DNA from 4 places in the Mesorhizobium sp. WSM4871 genome. Region 1 is predicted to be linked to each of the others. Evidence: predicted binding sites of a transcription regulator. Region 1 holds the regulator's gene; each other region holds the start of a gene.
The links. The regulator LexA, encoded in region 1, represses DNA repair genes until DNA is damaged. The targets are predictions, from matches to a motif close to TGTTCNNNNTGTGTTCNG.
Positions count from the first base shown of each region.

Region 2: the regulator LexA is predicted to act here: its motif matches at 3,588-3,605, upstream of AC0L2H_RS06600 (YifB family Mg chelatase-like AAA ATPase).
Region 3: the regulator LexA is predicted to act here: its motif matches at 3,455-3,472, upstream of AC0L2H_RS05615 (DNA recombination protein RmuC).
Region 4: the regulator LexA is predicted to act here: its motif matches at 4,982-4,999, upstream of AC0L2H_RS14275 (PA0069 family radical SAM protein).

Region 1 is NZ_JBVVPU010000005.1:389,122-396,610, forward strand. Features, by position in the region: gene AC0L2H_RS13655 (adenylate/guanylate cyclase domain-containing protein) at 267-2,012, opposite strand; gene AC0L2H_RS13660 (ComEC/Rec2 family competence protein) at 2,576-5,044, shown strand; gene lexA (transcriptional repressor LexA) at 5,038-5,790, opposite strand; gene AC0L2H_RS13670 (molybdopterin molybdotransferase MoeA) at 5,897-7,102, opposite strand; gene moaC (cyclic pyranopterin monophosphate synthase MoaC) at 7,103-7,489, opposite strand, start outside.
Region 2 is NZ_JBVVPU010000002.1:662,478-669,966, reverse strand. Features, by position in the region: gene AC0L2H_RS06605 (malate synthase G) at 1-1,755, shown strand, start outside; gene AC0L2H_RS06600 (YifB family Mg chelatase-like AAA ATPase) at 1,961-3,493, opposite strand; gene gshB (glutathione synthase) at 3,638-4,579, opposite strand; gene AC0L2H_RS06590 (putative bifunctional diguanylate cyclase/phosphodiesterase) at 4,797-6,146, shown strand; gene AC0L2H_RS06585 (SDR family NAD(P)-dependent oxidoreductase) at 6,366-7,133, shown strand; gene AC0L2H_RS06580 (2-dehydro-3-deoxygalactonokinase) at 7,130-7,489, shown strand, end outside.
Region 3 is NZ_JBVVPU010000002.1:457,680-465,168, forward strand. Features, by position in the region: gene AC0L2H_RS05585 (transporter) at 1-180, shown strand, start outside; gene truA (tRNA pseudouridine(38-40) synthase TruA) at 177-929, opposite strand; gene AC0L2H_RS05595 (GNAT family N-acetyltransferase) at 952-1,458, opposite strand; gene fmt (methionyl-tRNA formyltransferase) at 1,455-2,390, opposite strand; gene AC0L2H_RS05605 (plasmid stabilization protein) at 2,428-2,736, opposite strand; gene def (peptide deformylase) at 2,856-3,401, opposite strand; gene AC0L2H_RS05615 (DNA recombination protein RmuC) at 3,505-4,776, shown strand; gene AC0L2H_RS05620 (GFA family protein) at 4,792-5,196, opposite strand; gene AC0L2H_RS05625 (cation diffusion facilitator family transporter) at 5,243-6,199, opposite strand; gene AC0L2H_RS05630 (transglutaminase-like domain-containing protein) at 6,318-7,127, opposite strand; gene AC0L2H_RS05635 (hypothetical protein) at 7,342-7,467, shown strand.
Region 4 is NZ_JBVVPU010000006.1:110,060-117,548, forward strand. Features, by position in the region: gene AC0L2H_RS14245 (AtpZ/AtpI family protein) at 1-209, shown strand, start outside; gene AC0L2H_RS14250 (F0F1 ATP synthase subunit A) at 281-1,039, shown strand; gene AC0L2H_RS14255 (F0F1 ATP synthase subunit C) at 1,122-1,346, shown strand; gene AC0L2H_RS14260 (F0F1 ATP synthase subunit B) at 1,424-2,023, shown strand; gene AC0L2H_RS14265 (F0F1 ATP synthase subunit B) at 2,034-2,525, shown strand; gene AC0L2H_RS14270 (ribonuclease HII) at 2,796-3,491, opposite strand; gene AC0L2H_RS14275 (PA0069 family radical SAM protein) at 3,753-4,907, opposite strand; gene AC0L2H_RS14280 (glycosyltransferase) at 5,058-5,561, shown strand; gene AC0L2H_RS14285 (phytanoyl-CoA dioxygenase family protein) at 5,813-6,787, shown strand; gene moaB (molybdenum cofactor biosynthesis protein B) at 6,797-7,348, opposite strand; gene AC0L2H_RS14295 (4-(cytidine 5'-diphospho)-2-C-methyl-D-erythritol kinase) at 7,350-7,489, opposite strand, start outside.

The DNA.
Region 1 (7,489 bases):
GGTTACGCGGACTTTCGCGCGTTGCGCGTTCATGTAGCATAGGAGGTCAAGGGCGCAAGGGGCAGACCCGACGGCTGGACGAGGTCGGGGTACGGCGAGGGCGAAGACGCAGTCAGCGGCATCAGCCAATACAATGGAGCTCGCTACGCGCTCAGTCCTCGGACAAGCCGGCCAGCGAACTATCCTTCCAGAAGTGACGCAAGGTCAAGGGGACGTCGCCTGACCGGACGTGACGCGCAGGAGAGGCGTCTTTGCAAACGCGACAATCACTCCGGCACGCCGGCAATACCCAGCGCCTCGACGTAGCGCTCGGCGAACACCTTGTCCCGCCACGGGTTGATCTGCCTCTGCAGGCCGAGGGTGTAGGTCGGGAACGCCTCCATCAGCCGCAGCGCCGCCGCCTGCGCCTCATCCAGCCGATTGAGTTTGGCGAGTGCCATGATCACCACCCTGTGCGAGGAGCCGTAATTCGGCATCTCGCGCAGCGCTCGTTCTCCCCAAGCCAGCGCTTCCTCGTAGCGTTCGAGCATCAGGTAGCTCATCCCGATGCCGGAGAGCGCAATGCCCTTCTCGGGATCGACCGGGCTCAGCCGCATTGCCCTGTGGAAGTGCTCGATCGCGACGAGGGGGCGGCCGGAATGGGCGTTCACCCAGCCGCTGCCCGTATAGCCCTGCGCCGAATTGGGATTGATGAGCAGGGACCGTTCGATCGTGTCCAGCGCCGTCTCGTAATCCTTGGCGCTGTAGGCGATCACCTGCGCGGCGAAACGCAAGCTTGTCGGGTCGTCTCGCGCGTCCGCCAGGACCTCGCGGGCCATGCGCACGGCGACGCGGGTATCGTCGGGCTCGTGCCAGCACTGACTCACGGACAGGCTGCGAATATAGGCGCCGAGTGCCTTCGCCAGGGTGAAGCCCGGGTCGATGCTGAGCGCCTCGTTGGTCAGCCGGCGCACGTCGGCGAAGCCGTCGCGCGTTATACTGTAGAAGCCCGGTAGCGCACGAAGGTAGAGGTCGTAGGCACCGATGTAGTCGGTCGGCTTCATGCGCGCTTGCTTGATCTCCTCGAGCCTGATGCTCGGCTCGACCGCACCGACGACGCTCTCGGTCACCTTGTCCTGCAGGTCGAAGATGTCGCTCACGTCGCCCTCGAAGCGGTCGGTCCAGACATGGTGCCCACTGATCGCGTCCACCAGCTGCCCGCTGATACGAACCCGCGATCCTGCTCTGCGGATGCTGCCTTCGAGCACGTAGCGGACGCCCAACTCGCGCCCGACCTGGCGCAGGTCCACCGCTCGGCCCTTGTAGGTGAAGGACGAGTTGCGGGCGATCACGAAGAAGGAGTTCACCCGGCTCAATCCCGTGATGATGTCCTCCACCAGTCCGTCGGCGAAGTACTCCTGGTCGGGGTCGCCGCTCATGTTGGTGAAAGGCAGAACCGCGATCGAGGGTTTCGCGGGCAGGGGAGGCGGTGCAGCCACCGAGGCGCTGGCGTCGGTCTCGACGCGATAGGCGCGCACAGGCCGCTCGATGTTCTTGAGGCGCAGGTCGCCGAGGGACGTGAAGCCGCCGTCGAGCTTGCCCTGAAGGTGGTCGTAGGCGGTGCCCGAGACAACCACGGCGCCGGGATCGGCTATGCTTTCGAGGCGGACGGCGATGTTGACACCGTCGCCGTAGAGGTCGCCGTCCTCCTCGTAGACCACGTCGCCGAGATTGACGCCGATGCGGAAGCGAATCCGCTCTTCCTCGGGCGTCTCCGCCTCGTGTTCTGCCAAAGCCTGCTGGATCGACATCGCCGAGGTCACCGCGTTGACGACGCTCGCGAACTCGCACAGCATGCCGTCGCCGGTGAGCTTGACGATCCGGCCCTGATGCTCGGAGACCAGCGGTTCGAGGAGGTCCTTGCGGTATGTCTTGAGCCGCTCGATCGTGCCGCGCTCGTCGCGCTCCATCAGGCGCGAATAACCGACCACGTCGCAAGCCAGAATCGCTGCGAGGCGGCGCTGCGCGGTCATTGCACCGCGCGGCCCTCTCGCCCATGTACCGCCGACTTCCAGACGCCCAACGTGCATGGCATCCATTTCTCCCAGCCACCGCCAGTCGCCGATTCACACGGAGAACGCAGCTTGACCTTGCCTTCACGAGATTTCGCTATCCCGCTTGCTAGGCGTGAAGCGATCCGGTCGCCGCGCTAACAGCCAACCGGCGACACGCCCACGCAGCCTCTGGGGACGCTGACACACCACTCCCAGAAGGTCGGAGATATTTGCTGCCCTTGGTAACCGGGTGACGCCTCCGTGGTGGTGCTTTTGTCACCGCGATGTAACAGCGAGAGTTTCGCTTTGTCCGCGCCGGATCTTATGCGGCACGGCTCTGGTGTCGTTGGATTGAAGCCGGCCGAGGATCGCAAATCGACGCCGAAATTACGGCGGGTTATACGGCGGGTTGTCTTGTCGCCGAAAGCCATCGCTGAAGGAAGGACCCAGGGCAGGCACTGGAAGCGGATGTGGTTGCGCGGACTTTCGCGCGTCGCGCGTTCATGTAGCATAGGAGGTCAAGGGCGCAAGGGGCAGACCCGATGGCTGGACGAGGCCGGGATACGGACGAGGGCGAGGACGCGATCAGCGGCGTCAGCGAACGGTTGCTGTTCGCCGCCTCCGTTCCCGTCCCGCCGGCGCCAGCTTCGCTGCCGCGCCTCGATATCCCGCCGCCCTTGCCGCCGGATCGCACGCCGACGGTGCCGGTCCCGACTGTCGGCACCACGACCCGCCTTGGCGGGCAGTTTCGCCGCCTTTCGTCATCCAGCATCCGCGCCGCCGTGGTCTCGGCGGCCAGCCTGGAAATCGACCGGGGCATCGCCTTCCTGCTGGTGCCGGTTTTCCTCGCATCCGGGGCGATCTTCTATTTCTCGCTTGCCGTGGAACCGGGTTTTGCGCAACCCATCGCCGTCGTGGTCCTGATGGCGTTGTGCGCGGCCGGCTCGCGGTCATGGCGCAAGACGCATCTGTGCTTCATGGCGGCGCTGTTGTGCGCGCTCGGCGTGCTCGCCGCCAAGGTCGAGACCTGGCGCGTCGCAACGCCGATGCTCGGTTCGGAAATCCCGACGCGGCTGACCGGCCGTGTCGTCAGCCTCGACCAGATGGCGAATGGCCGCGTCCGGCTGGCCATCGATGTGATCTCAACCGCCCGGCCGACGCTGCGCTATCCCCCGGAACGGGTTCGCGTTTCCGCGTCAAAAATACCGCCTGGCATGACCGCCGGATCCGTGGTGACCGGCTACGCCAGGCTGCTGCCGCCGACCGGCCCGGTGCGGCCGGACAGCTATGATTTCTCCTTCGACAGCTATTTCACCGGCATCGGCGCCAGCGGCTTTTTCCTCGGCACGCCGAAACTTGTCGGCGCGGATGCCACGCCGCCAGATGGCACACTGCTTGCCGCGCGCCTTTCTTCGGCGGTCGAGAACGCCCGCGAGAGCATCGCGAACCGTATTCGCGGTCAAGTTGGCGGCGCCGAGGGCGAAATCGCCGCGGCCCTGATCGTCGGCGTGCGCGCCGGTATCCCGGAAAAGATCAACGAGGCGATGCGGCGCACCGGCATCTACCACATCATTTCCATCTCCGGCCTGCATATGGCGCTGGTCGCCGGTACGGTCATGGCGCTGCTGCGCGGCGCCTTCGCGCTGTTTCCCGATTTTTCCTCGCGCCGGCCGATCAAGAAATACGCGGCCGCGGCCGCACTCTTTTCGATCGCGGCCTATCTCGTCATTTCTGGCGTGGTGGTCGCGGCCGAGCGCAGCTTCATCATGCTGGCGGTGATGCTGATCGCGGTGCTCTTCGACCGGGCAGCACTGACCATGCGCAATCTGGCGATTTCGGCGATTGCCGTCATCCTGGTGTCGCCGCACGAGGTGGTCGGCCCGAGCTTCCAGATGTCGTTTGCCGCGACCGCCGCACTTGTCGGCGCCTATGCCGGCTGGTCCGATTACCGTGCAGGCAAGGTCACCACGCCACCGCCACGACGATCGCTGCCTGGTTTCGTCACGCGAAAATTCCTGGCTGCGATGGGCGGCCTCGCCATGACCTCCATCATCGCCGGCGGCGCAACGGCGCTTTTCGCCATCTGGCACTTCCAGCGCGTCTCGCCGCTCAGCCTGTTCGCCAACCTGGCCGTCATGCCTGTTGTTTCGCTGGTGGTCATGCCTTTCGCGGTTCTCAGCGCGTTGGCGATGCCGTTCGGCGCCGACGGCCCTTTCCTCTATGTGATGGGCAAAGGGCTCACGGCGATGATTGCCCTGTCCGGCTGGATATCGCAGCGCTCGCCGATCGATGCGGTCGGGCTGATTTCGCGTCAGTCCGTCCTGCTGGTGACGATCGCCCTTGTCATCGCGACCATGGCGACGACCCGGCTACGGCTCGCGGCCCTTCCTTTCGCGCTCGCCGGACTGCTGACGATTTCCCACACCCGCACGCCCGACGTCCTGATCTCGGAGGACGGGCATCTGGTGGCGCTGTCGATCGGGAACGGCGAACTTGCCATCAACCGGGTACGTTCGAACGTGTTTACCACCGACAACTGGAAGCATGCGCTGGTATCCGAAACCATCGTCGAACCGGAGACGTTCGCCAAGGGCGACGCTCAGTTTGACATAACCGATCCGGCCGAATTGCCGCCGGGCGCGCCGTTCTACTGCACAGAAGGCCTGTGCATAGCCAGGCATCCGTCGGGCGCTATCGTCGCGCTCGCCGACGACCGCAAGACCGCCCGGCCAGCCTGCGCCTTTGCCGACCTGATCGTCATCGACGATGCCACCGCCTACGATCCCTGCCGCAATCCGCTGATCCTTGTCGTCACCAAACGGCAGCTTGCCCGCGCCGGCAGTGCCGCCGTCTTCTTCAACCCGCAATCGGCGACCATGCGTGCAGAAATCCGCTTCGCCGTCGAAGCGCCATATCGGCCATGGCATACCCAGCGAAAGTTTTCGCGCGAGGCGAGGGGGCTGCCGCCATACCGCAAGCCCGAGAAATCCAAGCCGTCTGTGGTTCAGTAACGCCGGATCAAACCGACGAGCTTGCCTTGCACCTTGACGCGGTCCGGCCCGAAGATGCGCGTCTCGTAGGCCGGGTTGGCGGCTTCGAGTGCGATCGAAGCGCCCTTGCGGCGGAACCGTTTCAGCGTCGCTTCCTCCTCGTCGACCAGCGCCACGACGATCTCGCCAGGCTGGGCGGTGTCGGCATTGCGGATGATGACCGTGTCGCCGTCGAAGATGCCGGCTTCGATCATCGAGTCGCCCTTGACCTCGAGCGCGTAGTGCGCGCCGCCTGTAATCATGTCCGGCGGTACCGAGATGGAGTGCGTCTGGTGCTGGATGGCGTCGATCGGCACACCCGCGGCGATGCGGCCCATCACCGGAATGGACACCGCGGCAACGGCGTCGTCATTGTTGCCGGCGGAAGGCATTCGCGATAGCGCCGGCTTGATCTGCCGTCCGAGGTTACCCTGCCCGGAATTGTTTTGGCCAAGGCTGCCCTGAATGACGCTCGGCGAGAATTTGCGCGCCGCATTGAGGCCAGGGGCAATCGAGTCGGGAAGACGCAGCACCTCCAGCGCACGAGCGCGATTCGGTAGCCGGCGAATGAAGCCGCGTTCCTCCAGCGCCGTGATCAGCCGATGGATCCCGGATTTGGAGGCGAGATCGAGCGCTTCCTTCATCTCGTCGAACGAGGGCGGAATGCCGCTTTCCTTCATCCGTTCGTGGATGAACATAAGCAGTTCATGTTGCTTGCGTGTCAGCATCGCGGCCCCCAAAACAGAATCAGAAAAACAAACCCAGAACAAACACTATCTGTTCCAGTTGTGTTCCGCAACCATTTAAAGTTTAATGAATGTGTTGACGTTTTGTTCAGCGTAGCATCAGCACGCTGCAGGCAGCGCCGGCCGCGGCGACGGGAGCGAAAGGCTCACGCACGATCAGCCCATTGGCGTCGGCCAGCATTCTTAGCATCGAGGAATCCTGGATGCCGAACGGCGTCGCCTTGAACGATCCGGCCTCTTCGGTCACCACGGCGCGCACATAATCCTGCCTGAGATCGTTCGCCGGCATTGCGGCGCCGAGCCGCGCCTCGCGCATGTCCTGCCGATACGCCCGGCCGCCGAGCCGCGCCAGCAGCGGCTTCAGAAAAAGCTGCGTGCAGACCAGGCTCGCCACCGGGTTGCCGGGCAGGCCGATGCATCTGACAGTGCCCAGCCGCCCGGACATCAGCGGCTTGCCGGGGCGCATGGCGATCTTCCAGAAATCGAGCGTCATGCCTTCGCCGGTCAGCACGTCATGGACGAGGTCGTGGTCGCCGACCGAAGCGCCGCCGAGGGTGACGAGGACATCGGCGCCGGCGGCGACCGCCTTTTTCACCAGAGTGGCGATCGCTTCCTTGCGATCCGCGGCGATGCCGAGATCGAGGGCATTTGCACCGACCGACCGGGCTGCGGCGGCAACGCCATAGGCATTGGACGAGATGATCTGGTCGGGCCCGAGGTCGCTGCCCGGCGGCAGCAATTCGTCGCCGGTGGCGATGATGGCGACCAGGGGCCGTTTCACCACGCTGACACGCGGATGATTGGCCGAGGCTGCCAGCGACAATGCGGCCGGATCGAGCAGGCGGCCCTTCTCCAGCAGGACATCGCCTTTCGAGAAGTCGAGCCCCAGACGGCGTATGTTTCGCCATTCCGGCGTCGGCTCGGTCACTTCGATGCTGCCGCCGCCGAGATCCCTGGCGTTCTCCTGGATAACGATGGTGTCGGCGCCGGCGGGAAGCGGCGCTCCGGTAAAAATGCGCACGGCTTGCGCCGGACCGACAGTGCCTTCGAAGCCACGACCGGCCGGCGCCATGCCGATCACCGAAAGCCTGGCGGGTGCGGATGTGACATCGGCGGCCCGCGCCGCATAGCCGTCCATGGCCGAGGCATTGAAGGGCGGCTGGGTGCGCAGCGCCATCACGGGCTCGGCCAATACCCGGTCAGCCGCGTCCATCAGCGCAACGCTTTCGGCTGGTAGCGCCGTCGCACCGTCAAGGAGGCGTTCGAGCGCCTCCGCCACCGGGACCAGCGCCATTTAAGAACCTGCCTTGTAGTCGCCGGACTTGCCGCCGGTCTTTTCCACCAGCCGGACGCCGGAGATCACCATGGCGCGGTCGACCGCCTTGGCCATGTCGTAGATCGTCAGGCAAGCGACCGAGGCCGCGGTCAGGGCTTCCATCTCGACGCCGGTCTTGCCGGTGACGCGGACCAGCGCCGTGACCTTGAGGCCGGGCAGCGACTGGTCCGGTTCGATATCGATGGAGACTTTTGTCAGCAGCAGCGGGTGGCAGAGCGGGATCAGTTCATGCGCCTTCTTTGCCGCCATGATGCCGGCGATGCGTGCGGTGCCGAGCACGTCGCCCTTCTTGGCATCGCCCGCCAGGATCATTTCCAGTGTTTGCGGCCGCATCGAGACAAAACC
Region 2 (7,489 bases), on a different contig from region 1:
CTTTACGGCACCGACGCCATCCCCGAGACCGAAGGCGCCGAAAAGGGCAAGGGCTTCAACCCCGCGCGCGGCGCGAAGGTCATCGCCTGGGCGAAGAATTTCCTCGATGAGGCGGTGCCGCTCACCTCGGGCAAATGGGCGGGGGTGAACGGGCTTTCGATCGCCAATGGCATGCTGCGGCTGGGCGAGGGCGCGGGCGCCAGCACGCTGGCCGACCCCAGGCAATTTGCCGGCTATCGCGGCGATGCCGCCAATCCCGATGCTGTCCTGCTGGTCAGGAACGGGCTGCACATCGAGATCGTCATCGACCGCGCCAACCAGATCGGCCGCACCGATCCGGCTGGGATTGCCGATGTCGTGCTGGAATCGGCGCTGACCACCATCCAGGACTGCGAGGATTCGGTCGCGGCGGTGGATGCGCAGGACAAGGTCGTGGTCTACCGCAACTGGCTCGGCCTGATGAAGGGCGACCTGGCGGAAGAGATCACCAAGGCCGGCAAGACTTTTACCCGCAAGCTCAATCCCGACCGCGCCTACACCGCGCCCGATGGTGGCGCACTCACGCTGCCCGGCCGCTCGCTGATGCTGGTGCGCAATGTCGGCCACCTCATGACCAATCCGGCGATTCTTGACCGCGACGGCAACGAGGTGCCGGAAGGCATCATGGATGCGGCCATGACGGCGCTGATCGCATTGCACGATGTCGGGCCGAAGGGGCGGCGGATGAATTCCCGCGCGGGCTCGATGTATGTCGTGAAGCCCAAGATGCACGGACCGGAGGAAGTCGCCTTCGCCGTCGAGATCTTCGACCGCGTCGAGGCGCTGCTCGGCATGGCCAGCAATACCATCAAGATGGGCATCATGGACGAGGAGCGGCGCACCACCGTCAATCTCAAGGAGGCGATCCGCACGGCAAAAGACCGCGTCGTCTTCATCAACACCGGCTTCCTAGACCGCACCGGCGACGAGATCCACACTTCGATGGAAGCCGGCCCGATGATCCGCAAGGGTGACATGAAGCAGGCCGCCTGGATTGCCGCCTACGAAGCCTGGAATGTCGACACGGGCTTGGAATGCGGGCTGGCCGGCCACGCCCAGATCGGCAAGGGCATGTGGGCGATGCCGGACCTGATGGCGGCGATGCTGGAACAGAAGATCGCCCACCCCAACGCCGGCGCAAACACCGCCTGGGTGCCGTCGCCGACGGCGGCGACGCTGCATGCCACGCATTATCACAAGGTCGATGTGCAGGCCGTCCAGGCGGCGCTGAAGAACCGGCCCAAGGCCAGGCTCGACGACATCCTCTCTGTGCCGGTGGCGGTGCGGCCGAACTGGTCGCCGGCCGACATCCAGGCCGAGCTCGACAACAATGCGCAAGGCATTCTGGGCTATGTCGTGCGCTGGATCGACCAGGGCGTCGGCTGTTCGAAAGTGCCAGACATCCATGATGTCGGCCTGATGGAAGACCGCGCCACGCTGCGCATCTCCTCGCAGCACATCGCCAACTGGCTGCATCACGGCGTCTGCACCGAGGATCAAGTAATGGAGACGATGCGGCGCATGGCGGCCATTGTCGATCGCCAGAACCAAGGCGACCCACTCTACCGGCCGATGGCGCCGGATTTCGACAGCTCCATCGCCTTCCTCGCCGCCTGCGACCTGGTGTTCAAGGGCCGCGTCCAGCCCAACGGCTACACCGAGCCGGTGCTGCACGCGCGGCGGTTGGAACTGAAAGCGAAAGAGCAGGCGGGCTGAGGTTCCCCTCCCCCTCGAGGGGAGGGTGGCCCGAAGGGCCGGGTGGGGTCGCCGAGGGTCACCTCGGCGTTTCCGAATTTCAAAACGACCCGATTGCGTTGCCATGTTCTTCCCGAGGCGCATAGTCAGAATGGGCGTTGGCGCACCTTACGCAGGACCCCACCCGGCCGCTTCGCGGCCACCCTCCCCTCAAGGGGGAGGGAGCTCACGCTGCCTGCGCCATCCGCTCCGAGCTCATCCGGTAGGAGATCGCCTCGGCCAGATGAATCCGCCCGACCGCCTCGCTGGCGTCGAGATCGGCCAGCGTGCGCGCCACCTTCAGTACGCGGTGATAGGCGCGGGCGGAAAAGCCGAGCTTTTCGCTGGCATCCCTAAGCAGCGACAGGCCCGATGCATCCGGCATCGCGATCTCCTCGATGACCGAAGGCGAGCAATGCGCGTTGGTGGTGGCGGAGGTGACGCCAAGCCGTTCGAAACGTTCGCGCTGGAGCGTGCGGGCGCGCGCCACGCGCAACGCCACATCGGCGCTTTTCTCCGCCCGGTCCGGCCGGATCAGATCGCCGGCCGAGACCGCCGGCACCTCGATCCTGAGATCGATGCGGTCGAGCAGCGGGCCGGAGATGCGCGCCTGGTAGTCGGTGCGGCAGCGGTCGCCGCGCAGGCAGCGATAGCCGGGCTCGCCGGCCATGCCGCAGCGGCACGGGTTCATCGCCGCGACCAGCTGGATGCGCGCCGGATAGGTGACGCGGTGGTTGGCGCGCGCGATCATGCAGTCGCCGGTCTCCAGCGGCTGGCGCAGCGCGTCGAGCGTCTGCGGCGAGAATTCCGGGAATTCGTCGAGGAACAGCACGCCATGATGGGCAAGCGAGGCCTCGCCCGGCCGCACGCGCAAGCCACCGCCGACCATCGCCGCCATCGAGGCTGAATGATGCGGGGCGCGGAATGGCCGCCGGTCGGTCAGCTTGCCCTCGCCGAGCTCGCCGGCGACCGAGGCGATCATCGAGACCTCCAGAAGTTCCTTCGGCGCCAGCGGCGGCAGGATCGACGGCAGCCGCTGCGCCAGCATCGATTTACCCGAGCCTGGCGGGCCGACCATCAGCAGATTGTGTCCGCCGGCCGCCGCCACTTCGAGCGCCCGCTTGGCGCTCTCCTGGCCCTTGATATCGGAGAGGTCGGGCAGGTCGCGCGGCGCCAGCTTGATGCCGGCTTCGGGCCTCGACAGCACCTGCGTGCCGCGAAAATGGTTGGCAATCGCGATCAGGCTGCGCGGCGCCAATATGTCGAACTCCTTGCCGGCCCAGGCCGCTTCCGGCCCGCAGGCGAACGGGCAGATCAGGCCCTTGCCCTCGGCATTGGCGCCGATCGCCGCCGGCAGCGCGCCGGCCACCGCGGCGATGGTGCCGTCGAGCGACAGTTCACCAAGCACGACATAGCCGGCCAGCATGTCGCCCGGAATGGCGCCGAGTGCCGCCATCAAGCCAAGCGCGATCGGCAGATCGTAATGGCTGCCTTCCTTGGGCAGATCGGCCGGCGCCAGATTGACCGTCACCTTCTTCGACGGCATCGACAGGCCGGAGGCATGCAACGCCGCCTGCACCCGCTCGCGGCTTTCGGCCACCGCCTTGTCGGCCAGGCCGACAATATGCATGCCGACCTTGCCCGGCGCGATCATCACCTGCACGTCGACCGGCACGGCCTCGATGCCCTGGAAAGCGACCGTGCGAACCCGCGCCACCATTCTAATCTGCCCCCGGATACCGGCTTGCCCGAAGCCCATGCGATCATGCCGCGAACGGCGTCACCGCAGACAACCACAGATTTCCGTCTTAGGCAAGAACATTACGGGAACAACTGAGCGACGCGTTCGGCGGCGCAAGAGCAATTACTTCCGCTTGCCCTCGACACAATCCCAGAACAGTCCAGCGATATCGGCGCCGCCAAAACGCAGGACCTCGCGCAAGCCGGTCGGCGAGGTCACGTTGATCTCGGTCATGTAGTCGCCGATGACGTCGATGCCGACCAGGATGAAACCGCGCTCTTTCAGCGACGGACCGATGCGCGCGCAGATTTCGCGCTCGCGCTTGGTCAATTCGGTTTTCTCGGCGCGGCCGCCGACATGCATGTTGGAGCGCGAATCGTGCTCGGCCGGCACGCGGTTGATGGCGCCGACCGCCTCGCCGTCGATCAGGATGATCCGCTTGTCGCCCTTGCGCACGTCCTTGAGATAGCGCTGCACGATATAGGGTTCGCGAAACATCTGGCCGAACATTTCAAGCAGCGAGGCGAGGTTACGGTCGGCCTCGTGCAGATGGAAGATGCCGGCGCCGCCATTGCCGTAGAGCGGCTTGACGATGATGTCGCCGAACTCCTTGCGGAAGGCGGCGACTTCCAGGGGATCCTTGGTGATCAGCGTTTCCGGCATCAGGTCGGGAAATTCGGTGACGAATATCTTTTCCGGGCTGTTGCGCACCCAGGCCGGGTCGTTGACGACCAATGTCCTGGGATGGATGCGTTCGAGGATATGCGTCGTCGTGATGTAGTTCATGTCGAAAGGCGGATCCTGCCTGAGCAGGATGACATCCATCTCGGACAGGTCGGTGCGCACCTTCTCGCCCAGCGAATAGTGGTTGCCCTTCTCGTCGCGGACTTTCAGCTCCTCGATGCGCGCGAACACCTTGCCGTCGCGCATGGACAGCCGGTCGGGCGTGTAGTGAAACAGCTGATGGCCGCGCCGCTGCGCTTCCAGCGACAGCGCGAACGAGGTATCGCCGGCAATCGAGACGGTGGAGACGTGGTCCATCTGGACGGCGACTTTCAACTTCACGGCAGGTCTCCAAGGCTTTGAATCCATGCATCGCGCTTTCCGAAGATCGGGCCGATGCATCGAGAGCGATATACGGAACTTGGCGCCTTCTGCCAATTGGCCAGAGCCCATATGACGCACGCTTCGCTTGGCGCAGGGATACCTTTCCTAAACGGTTTGCTGCCAGTGTTTGCCGCCAGTGTCGGAATTCATTCCGGCTTGAAAGACAGGGACACCGATGCAAACTCCGTTTGGCACCGGGCAGACAGGCAGGGACAGCACGGATCAGGCCTTCACCGATCCGCTGACCGGGCTGGGCAATCATCGCCGCTTCTTCGACAAGGTCGACCGCCTGATCGGCGACCGCGCCGACGACCCCGCGCCCTTCGCCGTCGGCATCCTCGATCTCGACGGCTTCAAGCCGATCAACGACCTGTTCGGACACAAGGCCGGCGACGACATACTGGTCCAGGTGGCCATGCGGCTGCGCGCTTCGATGGACAGCTACTCCACCGTCTGCCGCATCGGCGCCGACGAATACGCCTTTCTCTATCCGATGGTGTTCAGCGAAGAGGCGGTCGCCGCAAGAGCGCGCATGCTGATCGAGATACTCTCGGCGCCCTACGATGTCGGCGAACGCACCGCCAGGCTTTCGGCCTCGGTCGGCTGCTCGCTGTTCTATTCGGGCGACGAGACCACCGAGATTCTGGTCAGAAAGGCCGAGACGGCGCTCTATCATGCCAAGCGTTCGGGCCGCGGGCGGGTCGTCGTCTACAGCCGGGAAATGGAAGAGGCGGCCAAGCGCGTCACCCGCATCGAGCAGGCGCTGCGCCGCGCGGTTTCGGCCGGCGAGGTCGAGCCGTATTTCCAGCCGATCGTCGATCTCAGGACCCGCCGCGCCGTCGGCTTCGAGACGCTGGCGCGCTGGACCGATCGCGACCTGGGTTCGGTCTCGCCGACGGTTTTCATCCCGATCGCCGAAGAACGCGGCATCATCGGCCCCCTGTCGCAGCTTGTGTTGCGCAAGGCCGCCGAGGCGGCCAGGAGCTGGCCGAAAGACCTGTTCCTGTCCTTCAACCTGTCGCCCTCCCAGCTCGTCGACCAGAACACCGGCCTGCACATATTGTCGATCCTCGACCGCACCGGCTTCGATCCGCGCCGGCTGGAGATCGAGATCACCGAAACCGGCCTGATGAACGATCCGGCGTCCGCCGAGAAGATCGTCGAGGACCTGCGCCGCGTCGGCATCCGTGTCTCGCTTGATGATTTCGGCACCGGCCAGTCCTCGCTCGGGCGGCTGCGCGAATTCCATTTCGACAAGCTCAAGATCGACCGCGCCTTCGTCGCCTCCATTCTCGACGATCGCCCGTCGGAACACATTATCCGGGCAATCCTGGCCATGTGCGAAGGGCTCGGCATGGATGTGGTCGCCGAGGGTATCGAAGAGGAGGCGCAGGCCCGGCGTCTCGTTCAGTTCGGCTGCGCCGGCGGGCAGGGGTTCCTGTTCGGCCGGCCGGCCGATGCCGACGCCACACTCGCCTATATCAGGAATTCGTTCCGCAGCGACATGCGCGCAACAGTGGCCTGACGACCGGCGGCGCCGCCGCCGCGGCGCGACGATCCCTGTCAGACTTGATGCATGTCGCGCAAAAGCCTGCCCACGGGCTTGACCCGAGGGTGCGCAGCGGTTTTGCGAAAACGACTTGCAGGAAAACATGTCAGCGAATCTGCTTTTTCGCCCTTGCTCCCCCGACCTGGCTGGATAGGATGCGCGCCGGCCGGACAGGGCCTGGATCGGGAGAGAAAAATGATGCCATCGGCGCGTTTTGTTGACCTTGAAGGGGCTTCGGTGCTGATCACCGGCGGTGGTTCCGGCATCGGCGCCGCCTTGACCGAAGGTTTTGCCCGCCAGGGCGCGAAGGTTGCCTTCATCGACATCGCCGAGCGTCCGAGCACGGCACTGGCCGACCGCATCGAAAGGGAGCTCGGCCGGCGGCCGCTCTATCTCAAGGCCGATCTGCGCGACATCGAGGCGCTGCGCGCCGCAGTCGCCGAGGCGGTTGAGGCGCATGGCGATGTCACCGTGCTGGTCAACAATGCCGCCCTTGACGATCGCCACGCCGTCGAAGACGTCACCGTGGAATTCTGGGACAACAATCACGCGGTCAATCTACGTCCGCATTTCTTCACCGCGCAGGCGGTGGTGCCAGGCATGAAGCGGGCCGGCGGCGGATCGATCATCAACTTCACGTCGACATCGTTTCTGATGAATTTCCCCGACATGCCGGCCTATACCGCCGCCAAGGCCGGCATTATCGGCCTGACCAAGGGTCTTGCCGGCAATCTTGGCGCCGACCGCATCCGCGTCAACGCCGTTGCGCCGGGCTGGGTGATCACCGAGCGGCAGAGAGAGCTGTGGGTCACTGAAGAAAGGCTCGCCGCCCATGTCGCCAAACAATGCATCAAGGACGTCATGCAGGCCGACGACCTCGTCGGCACGGTGCTGTTCCTGGCCTCGGATGCCTCGCGCATGCTGACGGCGCAGACGCTGATCGTCGACGGGGGTTATCTGTGAGTCCAGGGACTGCGGGCAACGCTCCGGCGGTCGCGGCGGTCGACTGGGGCACCACCCGTCTCAGGGCCTGGCTGCTTGACGGTGCCGGCACGGCGCTTGCCGAACGCCGTGGCGATGACGGGCTGATCACCGCGCGCGAAAAGGGCTTTTCGACCGTGCTCGAAGGCCACCTCGCCGCCATGGGCGCCCCGGCGTCGCTGCCAGTCATCATCTGTGGCATGGCCGGCTCGCGCCAGGGCTGGCTGGAGGCGCCTTACGTCACCGTGCCGGCGCCGATCGGCGCCATCCTGGCGGAGGCAACCCGCATTCCCGGCCAGCGCCGCGACATCCGCATCGTGCCGGGCCTTGCCCAGCGC
Region 3 (7,489 bases), on a different contig from region 1:
TGGCTGTCTCTGTTGGCACTGTCGCTGGTGCTGACCTGGCGAATGACCATCGCCGTGATCGGCAAGGGTGTGGCTGTCGGCGCCGCCGTGTTCGCAGGTATGCTCGTTGCGTCGTTCGTCGTCCTTTACAGCCTGGCGACGGTGCTCGGTATCATCGTGACGCCTGCCGCCGGGAGCTAACTTTCGGGATAATCGACGCCAACGAGAAAAAGCCCATCGGGCGGCGCCACCTGGCCGCAGGCTGCGCGATCGCGCGCATCGAGCGCCGCCTTCAGGTCGGCAATGGTCCAGCCGCCTTCGCCGACGCGTTTCAGCGAGCCGACCATCGAGCGCACCTGATTGTGCAGGAAGGAACGCGCCGAGGCCTTCACTTCGATCAGGTCGCCAGAGCGGCCGACATCCAGCCGATCGAGTGTGCGCACCGGGCTGTCGGCCTGGCATTGGGTCGAGCGGAAGGTGGTGAAGTCATGCCGCCCCAGCAGCACCTTCGCCGCCTCGTGCATGGCGGCGGCGTCGAGGCGCTTCGGCACCCACCAGATCTTGCCCTTGTCGAGCGCCGCCGGCGCGCGCCGGTTGACGATGCGGTAGAGATAGTGGCGGCCGGTGGCCGAGAAACGCGCGTCGAAGCCATCGGCGACGGCGGCCGCTTTCAGGACGGCAATGCGCGCGCCGGCAGCCTGCAGATGGGCGTTGACGGCGTCGCGCACCTTGTCGTCGGGCCATGCCTTGGTCAGATCGACATGCGCCACCTGGCCGGTCGCATGCACGCCGGCATCGGTGCGGCCGGCGCCGCGCAGCGAGACTTTCTCGCCGCAGAACTTCTCGATCGCCTGTTCGATCGCCTGCTGCACCGAGGGCTGGTCGGCCTGGCGTTGCCAGCCTGCGTAGAGACTGCCGTCATATTCGATATCGAGGCGAAAACGCGGCATGCCTGGCGATTACTTGTCCCGCCTAAGCGGCGAGCGCGGTGAAGGCCGAGGCGTAGACAAGCTTGCCGGCCTCGGGCGCCTCGCCCCAAGCCAACGCCTGCAGTGCCTCGCCCTGGTATTCGCTTTCGAAGTTCTGCGCACGCGCGTGGCTGTAGCCGAAGCGCCCATAATAGGCGGGGTCGCCGAGCACCACGGCCAGAGTCTCACCGGCATCCTTCAGGCGGATATGCGCCTCGCGGATCAACGCGCCGCCAATGCCGGTGCCGTGGAAGGACGGTTCGACCGCCAGGGGCGCCAACGCCACCGCCGGGAAACTCTTGCCGCCGTTCTGCACGAAAAGCCTGGAAAACAGGATATGGCCGACCACTTGCCCATCTTCATCCGCCACCAGTTCGACGACGGCATCGCCGCCGGTGACCAGCGCGTCGACCAGCCCGGCTTCCGCCTGCTGACCGAATGCATGTTCCTCGACGAGGCGGATCGCCTCGCGGTCCCGCGGCGTCGCCGCGCGTATCGACATCATGCTCATGAGAATTTCATTCCTTTTTCGACCTTGGCTCCACGCAGAAACTCCTGCGCGCCGGCAGGCTTTCCGCCCGCCCGTTGAACTTCGACCAGCCTGATTGCGCCCGACCCGCAGGCGACCGTCAGCCGGTCGTCGAGAATTCCTCCCGGCTCGCCGGCGCCTTCTGCAAGCGTCGAGCGAAGCAGTTTCAGCCGCTCCCTGCGGCCGCCAATTTCGGTCTCGCACCATGCGCCGGGAAAGGGCGACAGGCCGCGAATGTGGTTGTGGACCTCGCCAGCAGGCCGCGTCCAGTCTACGCGCGTCTCCGCTTTATCGATCTTTTTGGCGTAGGTCACCCCTTCCGTCGCCTGCGTGGTAAATGTCAGGGTGTTTCCTTCAAGCTGCGCCAGCGCGTCCACCATCAGCGCCGCACCCATGCCCATCAGCGTGTCGTGCAGATCGCCGGCCGTCATATCGGGTCCGATGGCGCATTTTTCAACCATCGCCACCGGGCCGGTGTCCAGACCTTCCTCCATGCGCATCACCATCATGCCTGTCTCGGCATCGCCAGCCATGATGGCGCGTTGGATAGGGGCGGCACCGCGCCAACGCGGCAATAGCGAGGCGTGACCATTGAGGCAGCCGGACCGTGGCGCTTCCAGAATGGGTCTGGGCAACAGCAATCCATAGGCGACGACCACCGCGATATCGGCCTGCAAGGCGCGGAATGCGTCCTGCTCGGCCTCGCTCTTCAGCGACACCGGCGTCCGCACCGTGATGCCAAGCCGCTCGGCCTCGCGCTGCACCGGCGACGGCGTCAGCTCCAGTCCGCGCCGGCCGGCGGCGCGCGGCGGCTGCGTATAGACGGCAATAATCTCGTGCCCGGCCTCGGCGATCGCCCGCAGCGTCGGCACGGAAAATTCGGGGGTACCCATGAAGATGACGCGCAGGGGCATTTTTCCTTGATCCAGGCCCTTGCCCCGTCAAGTCGGCTCAGGCACCCGCTTCAAACGGGTTTACGAGCTTCAGGTCAAGCCCGTCGAAATCGCGTTTCCGTTCCGCCTCGATCTCGTCCATTATCTTTGCGAACTCATCGTCAATCGCATTTTCCGCGGCGAATGCCGAGCGAATCGCGTCCCACGCTGAGGGACCCGGTTCTGGCTCGGCTTCTCTTTCCGCGATCATGCCTTTGTGCAAAAGATCGATCGCCTTGCCCGACAAGCTCTGGCCGCATCTGCGGGCGGCCAGTTCGATTTCGCGCTTCAAAGGTTCGGGAATGTGCCTGATCAGCATATCGGCCATCGGCGTCTCCATCTGACATCATAAAATCGCCATAAGAGCAAAGGCTGGCAATCCTTTGCGCGCGCCTATGTCTTGCCGTCGTTTCGCCTGGGGGCTTCTGCGAATTGGCCGAATAATGCTTATCCCACCAGCCTGCCGGGCGTCTTATTGCCCGGGACCTTGTCCTTGGCGAGCTTCTTGAACTTCTTCACCACCATGTCGCGCTTCAGCTTCGAGATGTGGTCGATGAACAGCACGCCGTTGAGATGGTCGATCTCATGCTGCAGGCAGGTCGCCATCAGCCCTTCGGCCTCGATCTCCTGCAACTTGCCGTCGCGATCGAGATATTTGACGCGGACGGCGGCGGGGCGCTCGACCTCGGCATAGTAATCCGGGATCGACAGGCAGCCTTCCTCGTAGACCGAGCGCTGGTCGGAGCTCTCGAGGACCTCCGGATTGATGAAGACATGCGGCGCCGGCGTCTCGTCCTCCTTGGCAAGGTCGATGACCAGCATGCGCAGCGGCTCACCGATCTGGATCGCCGCCAGGCCGATGCCGGGCGCATCGTACATGGTGTCCAGCATGTCGCCGGCCAGTTTGCGCAAGGAGGCGTCGACGCGCTCGACGGGTTTCGAAACCTGGCGCAGAACGGGATCGGGAAGGATGATGAGCGGCTTGATCGACATGGCGTCTCACCTAAGACGTCATGTGAAAAGCGTCAACCGGGGCGGTTTGGGATCGTTCACGTTTTGATCTGTGCCCGAGGGCCGAATCGGCTATGCTGGCCGCATGAATGACCTGACATCGATCCTGTCCGAACCCGTTGCCCGGCTCGGCGCCACCACGATCACGCTCGGCCAGGCTCTGGCGTTCGGCGCGGTCCTGTTTCTTGGCCTGTTCCTGGCGCTGGTCATCGCGCTGTGGCGGTCGGCCAGGGCGCGTGCTGTGGCAGCCGCGGAAGCCGCCGACCATGCCCGCGACGCCGAGGCGCGGATGGCCGGCATCCTGGCAAGCCAGGCCGAGATGCAAGGCCGCATGGGCGCCATCGCCGATGTGTTCGGGGCGCGGCAGGCCGAACTCACGCAGTCGATCGGCCAGAGGCTTGACGCGATGACCGGCCGGCTCGGCCAGACCATGACCGAGCAAACCAAATCGACGCATGAGAGCCTTGCCAGACTGCAGGAGCGGCTGGCGGTCATCGATACGGCGCAAGGCAATATCCAGTCGCTCGCCGGCCAGGTCGTGCAGTTGCAGGCGATCCTTTCCAACAAGCAGACGCGCGGCGCCTTCGGCCAGTCGCGCATGGAGGCCATCGTCGCCGACGGCCTGCCGCATGGCGCCTACGAATTCCAGCCGACCTTGTCGAATGGCAGCCGGCCCGACTGCCTGGTCAAGATGCCGAACGGCGCGCCGGCGCTTGCCATCGACGCCAAGTTTCCGCTGGAGGCCTGGAACGCCATCCGCGCCGCCGATGGCGCTGATTTGCAGAAGGTCGCCGCGCAAGCCTTCCGCCGCGACATCGAGATCCATGTTCGCGATATATCAGAAAAATACCTGATCCAGGGCGAGACCCAGGACATCGCCTTCATGTTCGTGCCGTCGGAATCGGTGTTCGCCGAGATCCATGAGAATTTCGAGGGGGTGGTGCAACGCTCTCACCGGTCCCGCATCATTATCGTCTCGCCATCATTGCTGATGCTGTCGATCCAGGTCATCCAGGCGATCCTCAAGGATGCACGCATGCGCGAGCAGGCGCATCTGATCCAGGGCGAAGTCGTCCGGCTGATGGAGGATGTTGCGCGTGTCGACGACCGGGTGCGCCGGCTGCAGACCCATTTCGGCCAAGCGGCCAAGGACATCGACGACATCCTCGTCTCCACCTCGAAGGTGACGAAGCGCGGGCAGAAGATCGAGGCGCTGGAGTTTGGAACCCAGCCGGATGGCGATGCCGGCCCGGACGCAGCCTCACGGGTTCCCGGCGCGAAAGTGGAAACCGGCCCGCGTGTCGCTGATTCGAAGACCGGCCAGCTCAGGCTGCGGGTTGTCGAAGGCGACGACTGACAAGCGAGAGAGCGGCTACTGCTCTTCCACGGTTGTCATATCCTGAAATTCCGGAAGCCAGCGCAGAGCCGATCTGTGCCACTTCTGGTGTCTCGGGATCAAATCCTGGCGTTGCCGCGCGGTGCCCACCCTGATCCCATAGATTTTCGGGCCATCGCCGACCGACGTTGCGTAAAGATGCGAACCGCAGTCGGCGCAGAAGGCCTGGGTGCGCTTAGCGCCACTCGCCACTGTCTTGATGTAGACCTTCGGCGCGCCCCGGGTGATCCGGTAGTGATCCTCAGGCGCGGGAACGGTGACGCGAAAGGCCGTGCCGGTCAGTTGCTGGCAGTCTGTGCAGTGGCAGATCGCGGTCTTTTCCGGATCGACCTCCGCCTCATAGGTGATGGCTCCACAATGGCAGCCGCCGTCGATTTTCATCTTCGCTCCTCCTTGCTTCGCTGGTATTTTAGCCGGCACAATCCGGCTACTCTCCCGACGCAGCTTCAACAATCTTATGCCGCTGCTCCCAGGTACCAGTTGTCTGCGGTTTGACAAACAGGCGCGTGACTTCCGGCACATCCATCTTCAGCCGCGCCTCGATGCGCTCAACGCAGGCCTCGATCTCGGGCGCGGTCAGATGATCCTCGAACTCGATGCTCAAGCCGGCGACGATTTCCTTCGGACCGATATGGACGCTCAATATGCCGTTTGCGCGCTGCACCGCCGGGTCCTGCTGGGCGATGGCCAGCACCTTCTCCTGCACTTCGGGCGATGCCGGCTCGCCCATGAGCAGGCCCTTGCTTTCGCGCGCCAGGAAGATCGCGGTCGCGCCGAGAATGAGGCCGATGCCGATCGAGGCGGCGCCGTCGAGTTCCGGCACCTCCAGCACTTCCGCCGCCAATATGCCGGCGAAGGCGACGATCAGGCCGAGAAGCGCCGCGCTGTCCTCGAATAGCACGGTGTAGACGCTGGGATCCTTGCTGACCCGCACCGCCTCGAACCAACCGAGCCTGCCCTTCTGCTTGCGGAATTCCTTCAGCGCCACCCACCACGAGCCGCCTTCGAACAGGAAGGCGATGCCAAGCACGATGTAGTTGACCTTGACGTTGGCGACCGGCTCGGGCGCCATGATGTGGATCACGCCTTCGTAGAATGACACCCCGGCGCCCAAGGCAAAGACGAGGAGGGCGACGATGAAGCTCCAGAAATAGAGTTCGCGGCCATGGCCGAGCGGATGCGTGTGGTCCGGCGGGCGGGCGGCGCGGTGCATGCCGTAGAGCAGCAGTCCGCCATTGCCGGTGTCGACAAGCGAGTGCACGCCTTCCGACAGCATCGCCGAGCTGCCGGTGAAGAATGCGGCGGCGAATTTGGTCAACGCGATCGCCAGATTGCCGGCGAGCGCCGCGTAGATGACCTTTTTCGACCCGCCATGCGCCGCCATGGTGTGCTGTCCCGTTCGATGCCCGAGCTTAGCGGTCAACCCGTCGAAGCTCCACCGCCTTTCACAACGCGGGAAATGTGCAGTCGTTCAATGTGGAAGGCGGGGCGCCGAGAGCACCCTATTCGATGACTTCGTCGGTCCACACCTTGAAGCTGGCAAGCGTGCCCGGCCCGAAAATATGGGTGAGCGGCACATCGGCCGCATCGCGGCCGGAAGCGATCAGGATGCGGCCGATGCGCGGAGCGTTGTTGCGCGGATCGAAAGCGTGCCAGCGGCCGCCGAGGTAGACCTCCATCCAGGCGCAGAAATCCATGCTCGCCCACGGCTTCGGCAGGCCGATGTCGCTGATGTAGCCGGTGCAGTAGCGGGTCGGAATGTTGAGCGCCCGGCAGAAGGCGACAGCGAGGTGGGCGAAGTCGCGGCAGACGCCGCTCTGCTCACGATAGGCTTCGGCGGCGGTGCGTGTCGGCCGCGCATTGCCGTAGTTGAAGGCGATGTGGTTGTGGACGAAGTCGCAGACCGCTTGCACACGCGGAATACCAAGGGGCGTGTGGCCAAACAGCCGCCATGCGTCATCTGCCAGCAGATCGCTCTCGCAAAAGCGACTGGGCAGCAGGAACAGCAGCGTCTCCGACGGCAGGTCGCGCACCTCGTGCTGCCACGCCATCAGGTCGCCCATTTCGAAAGTGCCGGGGTCGCGGATCACCGCGTCGGTACCGAATGTGAAGCGGCCAGGCGGCGCCACGAAACGGTTGCACCAGTTGCCGAAGGTGTCGCGGTAGCTTTCGATCGGCACCGGTGGGTTCGAGGTCAGGAAATCCGGCCGTTCGAGATCGGATGCCCTGGAATAGTGGACATTGAGCATCGCGATCAGCGGTGTTTCCTGCGGGAAGTCGAAGCTCATCTCGCAGCCGATGTGGATTCGCATTGTCGTCCTGACCGGCCTGCCTGATCATCATCCGAAGAAAAACCGAATAGATGCCGCAGTGCAGGCAAGACCATGGCATGGACTGGAGCCGTTGACGAGGAAAATGGAAAAAGCGTTGACAGCCCCTCAACTGGCGCACCGGGACGCAACAGCCCCTTGCGGTCGGGCCAATCTCTTGTTTCACTTGGCGCGCCACCCATTGGAGGAACGAATCATGGCTAAAGGTGCGATGAAGGCGGGCAAGGAAGCCCGCAAGCCGAAGAAGGACGCGAAGAAGCCCGTCGCGGCCCCGGCGCTCAAGGCGCCGCCGGTCAAGGCGACGAGGCTCAAGGACAAGTAGGCCGGCTCCAATCTGTTTCGGC
Region 4 (7,489 bases), on a different contig from region 1:
CACTCAAACTGTCCAGCGAGTTCATCGCCGGGGTAGTGGTGGGTGCCGGCATCGGCTGGATCATCGACCGTCTGGCGGGGACATCGCCATGGGGTCTGATCGTGTTCCTGCTGCTGGGCTTTGGCGCCGGTGTGCTCAATGTCATGCGCTCCGCGGGGCTTGTGGCGCAATTCGGACAGGGCGAGAAACCGCGCGATCCGAAAGAATGAACCGAGGCGCCGCTGGTCGGCGCGATGAACAGGACAATAGAGTCGCGCGCGGCTTTGATGGGGATTATTAAGTGGCTGCTGACAAGGTCGATCCGATCCACCAGTTCCATATCGTCAAGCTGATTCCGATCAACATCGGCGGCTACGATCTGTCCTTTACCAATTCGGCGCTGTTCATGGTCGCCACCGTTGCCGTCGCATCGGCGTTCCTCTACCTCACGACGTCGAGCCGCAGCCTTATTCCCACCCGTCTTCAGTCGGTCTCCGAAATGGCCTACGAGTTCGTCGGCAACATGCTGAGGGACGCGGCCGGAACGCAAGGCATGAAGTTCTTCCCCTTCGTGTTTTCGCTGTTCATGTTCGTGCTCGTCGCCAATCTGCTTGGCCTTTTCCCGTATTTCTTCACCGTCACCAGCCACATTATCGTCACCTTCGGTCTCGCCGCGCTGGTGATCGGAACCGTCGTCGTCTACGGCTTCATGAAACACGGCCTCGGTTTCCTGAAGCTGTTCGTGCCGCATGGCGTTCCCGTCTACCTTTTGCCGCTGGTCGTGCTGATCGAGGTGATTTCCTTCGTTTCGCGCCCGGTCAGCCTCTCGGTTCGTCTGTTCGCCAACATGCTGGCCGGCCACATCACGCTGAAGGTGTTCTCCGGCTTTGTCGTCAGCCTGAGCGCGCTGGGAGCGGTCGGCGTCGCCGGCTCGATCCTGCCCCTGGCGATGGCGGTGGCGCTGACGGCGCTGGAATTGCTGGTCGCCTTCCTGCAGGCCTACGTCTTTGCCGTGCTGACCTGCATGTATCTGAACGACGCCCTGCATCCCGGGCACTGATCAAGAGTTTCCGGCCCAAGCGTTTCGACATTGCCGCCGGATGGAATTGCAACGGAATTTTAGATCCAAAGGAGTTGAACACATGGAAGCAGAAGCAGCAAAGTACATCGGCGCTGGCATCGCGTGCCTCGGCATGGGTGGCGCAGGCATTGGCCTCGGCAACATCTTCGGCAGCTATCTGTCGGGCGCGCTGCGCAACCCGTCGGCCGCCGATGGCCAGTTCGGCCGCCTGATCTTCGGCTTCGCCGTGACCGAAGCGCTGGGCATCTTCTCCCTTCTCATCGCGCTTCTGGCCCTGTTCGGCTGAGCCCCTGTTCGGCTGACATTGGGAATTGGACAGGCCGGCCGCAAACCTGCGGCGGGCCTGATATCAGGGGATAGTCCATGTTCGTGACATCTGCCTTTGCAGAAGAGGCCGCGCCTGCCGTCGAAGGTGGCCCCACCGGGACGGAAGGCGATACGCATTCCAGCACCGGCGTGCCCGACGAGGCGCACGGCGTGTTCCCGCCATTCGATCCGGCGACTTTCCCGTCGCAGCTTCTCTGGCTGGCGATCACTTTCGGGCTGTTCTACCTGTTCCTGAAGAAGGTGGTGATGCCGCGCGTCGGTGGCATCATCGACGTGCGCAATGACCGGATCACTCACGATCTGGACCATGCCGCCAGGTTGAAGGGCGAGGCAGACGCCGCCGTTGCCGCCTATGAGCAGGAACTGGCGGAAGCCAAGACCAGGGCCAACACGATCGGCCAGCAGGCCAACGATGCCGCCAAGGCGGAAGCCGAGACCGCCCGCAAGAAGATCGAGGCGGCGCTCGACCAGAAACTTGGCGAAGCCGAGGCCCGCATTTCCTCCATCAAGGCAAACGCCATGAAGGAAGTCGGCACGATAGCCGAGGACACTGCTTCGGCAATCGTCGAGGCGCTGGTCGGCGGCAAGGCCAGCAAGGCCGAGATCGCGGCTGCGGTCAAATCCGTGGCCCGGTGAGGAGCGCATCATGGACGCCACATCTCTCGCAACGCTTTGGGCCACGGTTGCCCTGGTCATTTTCCTGGCCATTGCCATCTACATCAAGGTGCCGGGCCTGATCGCCAAGTCGCTCGATGCCCGAGCCGCCAAGATCAGCGCCGAGCTTGAGGATGCGCGCCGGCTGCGCGAGGAAGCCCAGCAACTGCTTGGCCAATACCAGAAGAAACGCAAGGAAGCCGAGCAGGAGGCCGCCGACATTGTCGCCGCCGCCAAGCGCGAGGCCGACATGCTTGCCGCCGAGGCGCACAAGAAGACCGAGGACTATGTCGCCAGGCGCACCGCGCTTGCCGAGCAGAAAATCGGTCAGGCCGAACGCGAGGCGATCGGCGAAGTGCGCGCCAGCGCCGTCGACATCGCCGTCGAGGCTGCCCGCGCGCTGCTCGCCGCCAAGACCGACGCAAAGGCTGGTGCGGATTTGTTCAAGGCCTCACTTCAGGATTTGAAGTCTAAGCTGAACTAGGCGAAAGCCGTCATCGCATCATCGAAGCCGCTGGGGGCAATCCGGCGGCTTTTTTGTTGTGGCGGGGATAATCTCCCCCCTCGAGGGGGAGATGTCGCCGAAGGCGACAGAGGGGGTCGGCACGTCCTGGCGCGACGCCAAATGGACGAAAGAGCAGGTTGGCGCTTCACGCGCGGCGACCCCCTCTGGCCTGCCGGCCATCTCCCCCTCGAGGGGGGAGATTACGCGCCCAGGCCTCTCGCCAATCTTCAAGCAATACCGCCGCTTCACTCAATCCAACCCGGCAAGGCTCTCTTCCTCCACCACTTCCGCCCCGCCCAAACGGAACGGCGCGAACGACACGCGGTGCAGCCGCGCCACCGGCCCGTGCGCCTCGATGGCCGTGCGGTGACGGACCGTCGCATAGCCCATATGGACTTCGAAGCCGTAATGCGCGTGATGGCTGCCGCAGCCGCACATCATGCGGTCACGCATCACCTTGGCGACGATCGAGGCGGCCGCGATCGACTGCGAGCGCTGGTCGCCCTTGATCAGCGCGCGTCCGGCGCAGGGCAGGCCCGGCGGCACGTCGCGGCCGTCGGCGAGCGCCAGTTTCGGCTGCACCGGCAGGCCGACCAAAGCGCGGCGCATCGCCTCGAGGCTGGCCTTGAGGATATTGCTGTCATCGATGCCTTCGGCGCTGACCGAGGCCATCGACACGCCAAGAGCGGATCCGAGGATTTTCAGGAACAGCGCCTCGCGCTGTAAATGGCTAAGGCGCTTGGAATCGTCGAGACCATCGGGAATGTTGGCGGGATCGAGCACCACCGCCGCCGCCACGACCGGTCCGGCAAGCGGCCCTCTGCCGGCCTCGTCCATGCCCGCCACCGGCCAAAGGCCCTCTGACATCGCCTTCGTCTCGAAGGAGAAGTCGGGTCTCTCGACGATTTCAAAGAGAAGCGGAGAATCGGAACGCTGGCGAGCCATGGTGCGGCGAGGTTCGCATCAGCTCCGATTCTCCGCAAGCCCCTCCGGGCCGAATGGGGCACCGGACCCGGAGGGCACCGTCTGCAAGCCCGGGGACAAGACAGGCCGGACGGAATTTTCCAATGCATGTCGCGCAAAAGTGTGCAGCGGTTTTGCGGTAACGACATGCATAAAAACAAGAACCTAAAAGCGCGTTGCATGAGGCCGGTCGACGCGACGCGCTTTTTTAGGCGCCGCCGGCAATGGCTGCACATGATGTCTTCAAAGCAGCATCAACTGCTCCGTTGCCTTGGCCGCGGCGACGAACCGGTCGGTCCTGAGCGACCGGCGCTCGGCATTGAGGCCCAACCGCTTGGCGGCGATCTCGAAGCGCCGGCCGATCTGCCAGGCGTAGGGACCGGAGCCTTTCATGCGTTTGCCCCATTCCGAATCGTAATCCTTGCCGTCGCGCATCGAGCGGATCAGCGACATGACGTGGCGATAGCGGTCGGGATAGTGGCGCAGCAGCCAGTCCTTGAAGATCGGCGCCACCTCCAGCGGCAGGCGCAGCAGGACATAGCCGGCCTCACGCGCACCCGCCGCATAGGCCGAATCGAGGATGCGCTCCATCTCCGGATCGGTCAGGCCAGGGACGATCGGCGCGACCATGACCGAGGCCGGAATGCCGGCATCCGAAAGCTGCCTGATCGCCTCCAGCCGCTTGGTCGGCGTCGACGCGCGCGGCTCCATCGTCCGCGCCAGCATGCGGTCGAGCGTCGTCACCGACAGCGCCACCTTGGCCAGTCCGCGTTCGGCCATGCGCGACAATATGTCGATGTCGCGCGTCACCAGCGCCGATTTGGTGACGATGCCGACCGGGTGGCCGCGCGCCTCCAGCACTTCGAGGATCTCGCGCATGATCCGGTACTGCTTTTCGATCGGCTGGTAGGGATCGGTGTTGGTGCCGATGGCGATGGTGCGCGGCTGGTAGCCATCCTTGGACAGTTCCTTGTCGAGCATCCTCGCCGCATCCGGCTTGGCGAACAGCTTCGATTCGAAATCCAGCCCCGGTGACAGGCCCATGAAGGCGTGCGTCGGCCTGGCGAAACAGTAGACGCAGCCATGCTCGCAGCCGCGATAGGGATTGATGGACCGGTCAAAGGAAATATCGGGCGACTCGTTGCGGGTAATGATCGTGCGCGGCTTCTCGACCTGCACCTCGGTCTTGAACGGCGGCAGTTCCTCCAGCGAATTCCAGCCGTCGTCGAAGACATGCCGGCTGACCGGCTCGAAGCGGCCGGACGGATTGATGCCGGCGGAACGGCCGCGATTGCGTTCCGGACGCACGCGCATGCCGCTCTGTTCGATCATCGCATTGGCCATCTCGGCTCTTCCTGCTCCGAAGGCTGCAATGTCGGCGCGCACGATCTGTTCCATTTTCGCCCTCTCCCAGGGACTGTCGGCAGGCTGTCGAATCGCTCTGTTCATGAAATTATTCCTATTTCATTGGTGAGAACAAAGCAAGAACTTTGTATGGTGCAATGCAAAAACTGGCGCTTCGTCCGGCTTTCCGCTATTCGGCTAAACATGCTCAGCGTTCTCATCGAAACCCTGAACGACGAAGAGGGCCTTGCCCGCACGCTCGCCTCGCTGATTGGCGGCGCGGTCGAGGGCGTGGTGCGCGATGTCATCGTCTGCGACACCGGTTCGACCGACCAGACGCATCGGGTAGCCGACCATGCCGGCTGCCATTATGTGACGGGCGGTGTTGCCGCCGGCATCAGGCAGGCCAAGGGCGAATGGCTGCTCATGCTGGAGCCGGGCGCGCGGCTGGCGGAAGGCTGGATCGACGATGTCGCCGCCCATACGGCCAGGCAAACCATGCCGGCGCGGTTCTCGCGGGCGCGCGCCAGCCGCACGCCGTTTCTGTCGCGGGTCTTTTCTGGAAACCGGGCGCTGGCCGAAGGGCTGGTGATCAGCAAGCGTCAGGCCGCTGCCTTGTCCAAGAACGCCCGCAGCGCTGAAGCCATTGCGCGCGGCCTCGCGACAAAGCGGCTCCACGCCGAGATCTCCGTCGCGCCGGCGAAGTGAGCTCCTTCTTGCGCTGCTCCTCGTTCTTCTATTCACGCTGCTCGCCACGTTTCCTCTTTCCGTAGGTGGGCGAGGGGTTACGGGAATTTTTACCGGGCTGTCCTTTTTTACCGGCCTGTCCTTTATTGTGCGTTGCACAATACCTTCCCTCGGGGTAGCATTCTCCTGATGCGGGATATCAGGGTTTGGGTAATGCCGGAGCGGTGAGCGACCGACACTTCGTCGACGCCGCCTTCACAGCCGAGGAGCCGATGACCCTTTCAAGCCCTGACAAGACCGGCGCTGCGAGCCTCGAGGCGATCGCCCGAAACGGCAGCCTGCTGCGCCGTATCGCCGTGCGCATCCCAACCTATCTGACGGATCTTCGTGAGAACCCTGCCTGGTTGCCGATGTTCGTGCTGGCGCGCACCATGCCGGCGCGCCGGCTGCATTGGCGTGGCGCAAAACCGGTTCGGCCGGCACAAAAAGCCCGGGAAACGATGTTCGCCGGCGTCGATCGTGAAGCCGTGGTCGAAGCGCTCCGCTCGGACGGCCTCTTTTCCGGGTTGGTCCTGCCATCGTCGATCCACGAGGAGATCGCCCGCTTTGCCCAGCGCACGCCGTGCTTCGGCAATTTCGACCGTAGGCTGGAATTCCAGCCGGCCAAGCACGCCGAGGCCGAGAAGCACTTCGGCCGGCCCTTGCTCAGCGGCCATTTTTTCGAACGGATCCTCGACTGTGACGCGGCACTTGCCGTGCAGCGCGACCCGCTGCTTCTCGACATCGCCGCCCACTATCTCGGCAGCCAGGCGAAGCTGATCACGACACGCGTCTGGTGGAGCTTTCCGACCGGCGGGGTCTCCGACGCCGAGAAAAACCTCGCGTCGCTCGGCAAATACCACTTCGACCTCGACGACTGGCGCATGCTGAAATTCTTCTTCTACCTTGTGCCGGTCGACGACGGCACCGGTCCGCATGTCTATGTCAGGGGCAGCCACAACCGCCGCATCGTCAAGCATCAGATGACGCTTCTCGTCGGCCATCCGGCCGAGGAGGTTCTGAAGGTCTACGGCGACGACAGCCCGGTCACGCTGACCGGCGAGGCCGGTCTCGGTTTTGTCGAGGATCCCTTCGGTTTCCACATGGGCACCGTGCCGACGCGCGCGCCGCGGCTGATGATGGAAGTCGGCTTCGGTGTTTCGACACCGTCGCGCCGGCGCTTCCACGGCGAGCCGGTCATTCGCTGAACGCTCCGGCTATCCGGTTTTCCCGCGCCTGAGATGCTCGTCCAGCCGCGGCATGATCTCGACGAAATTGCAGGGCATGTGCCGGTAATCGAGCTGCGGCTTCAGGATGCCGTCCCAGGCGTCCTTGCAGGCGCCGGGCGAACCCGGCAGCACGAAGACGAAGGTGGCGTTGACGACGCCGCCGGTCGCCCGGCTCTGGATCGTCGAAGTGCCGATCTTGTCGTAGGAGATGCGGTGGAACACTTCGGAAAACCCGTCCATGTGTTTTTCGAAGATCGGCTCCAGCGCCTCCGGTGTCACGTCGCGGCCGGTGAAGCCGGTGCCGCCGGTGGTGATGACGACATCGATATTCTTGTCCCTCGACCACGCGAGGACCGTGTCGCGGATCTTTTCCCTGTCGTCGGTGACGATGTCGCGGGCGGCCAGGATATGGCCGGCGCCGGTGATGCGGTCGGCCAGCGTCTGGCCGGACTTGTCGTCGGCCAGGCTGCGCGTATCGGAAACCGTCAGCACCGCGATGCGCACGGGGATGAAGGAGCGGCTCTCGTCAATTTTGGCCATGTCAGTCGGCCTCCGATGTCAGGCTGCGCGTCGCGGCGACGAACCAATCCGGTTCGCGACTGCGGATTTCGGCTGCGGCGCGCTTCGCCACATTGCCGGTCTCGAACAGCCCGAAGCAGGTCGCGCCCGAGCCCGACATCC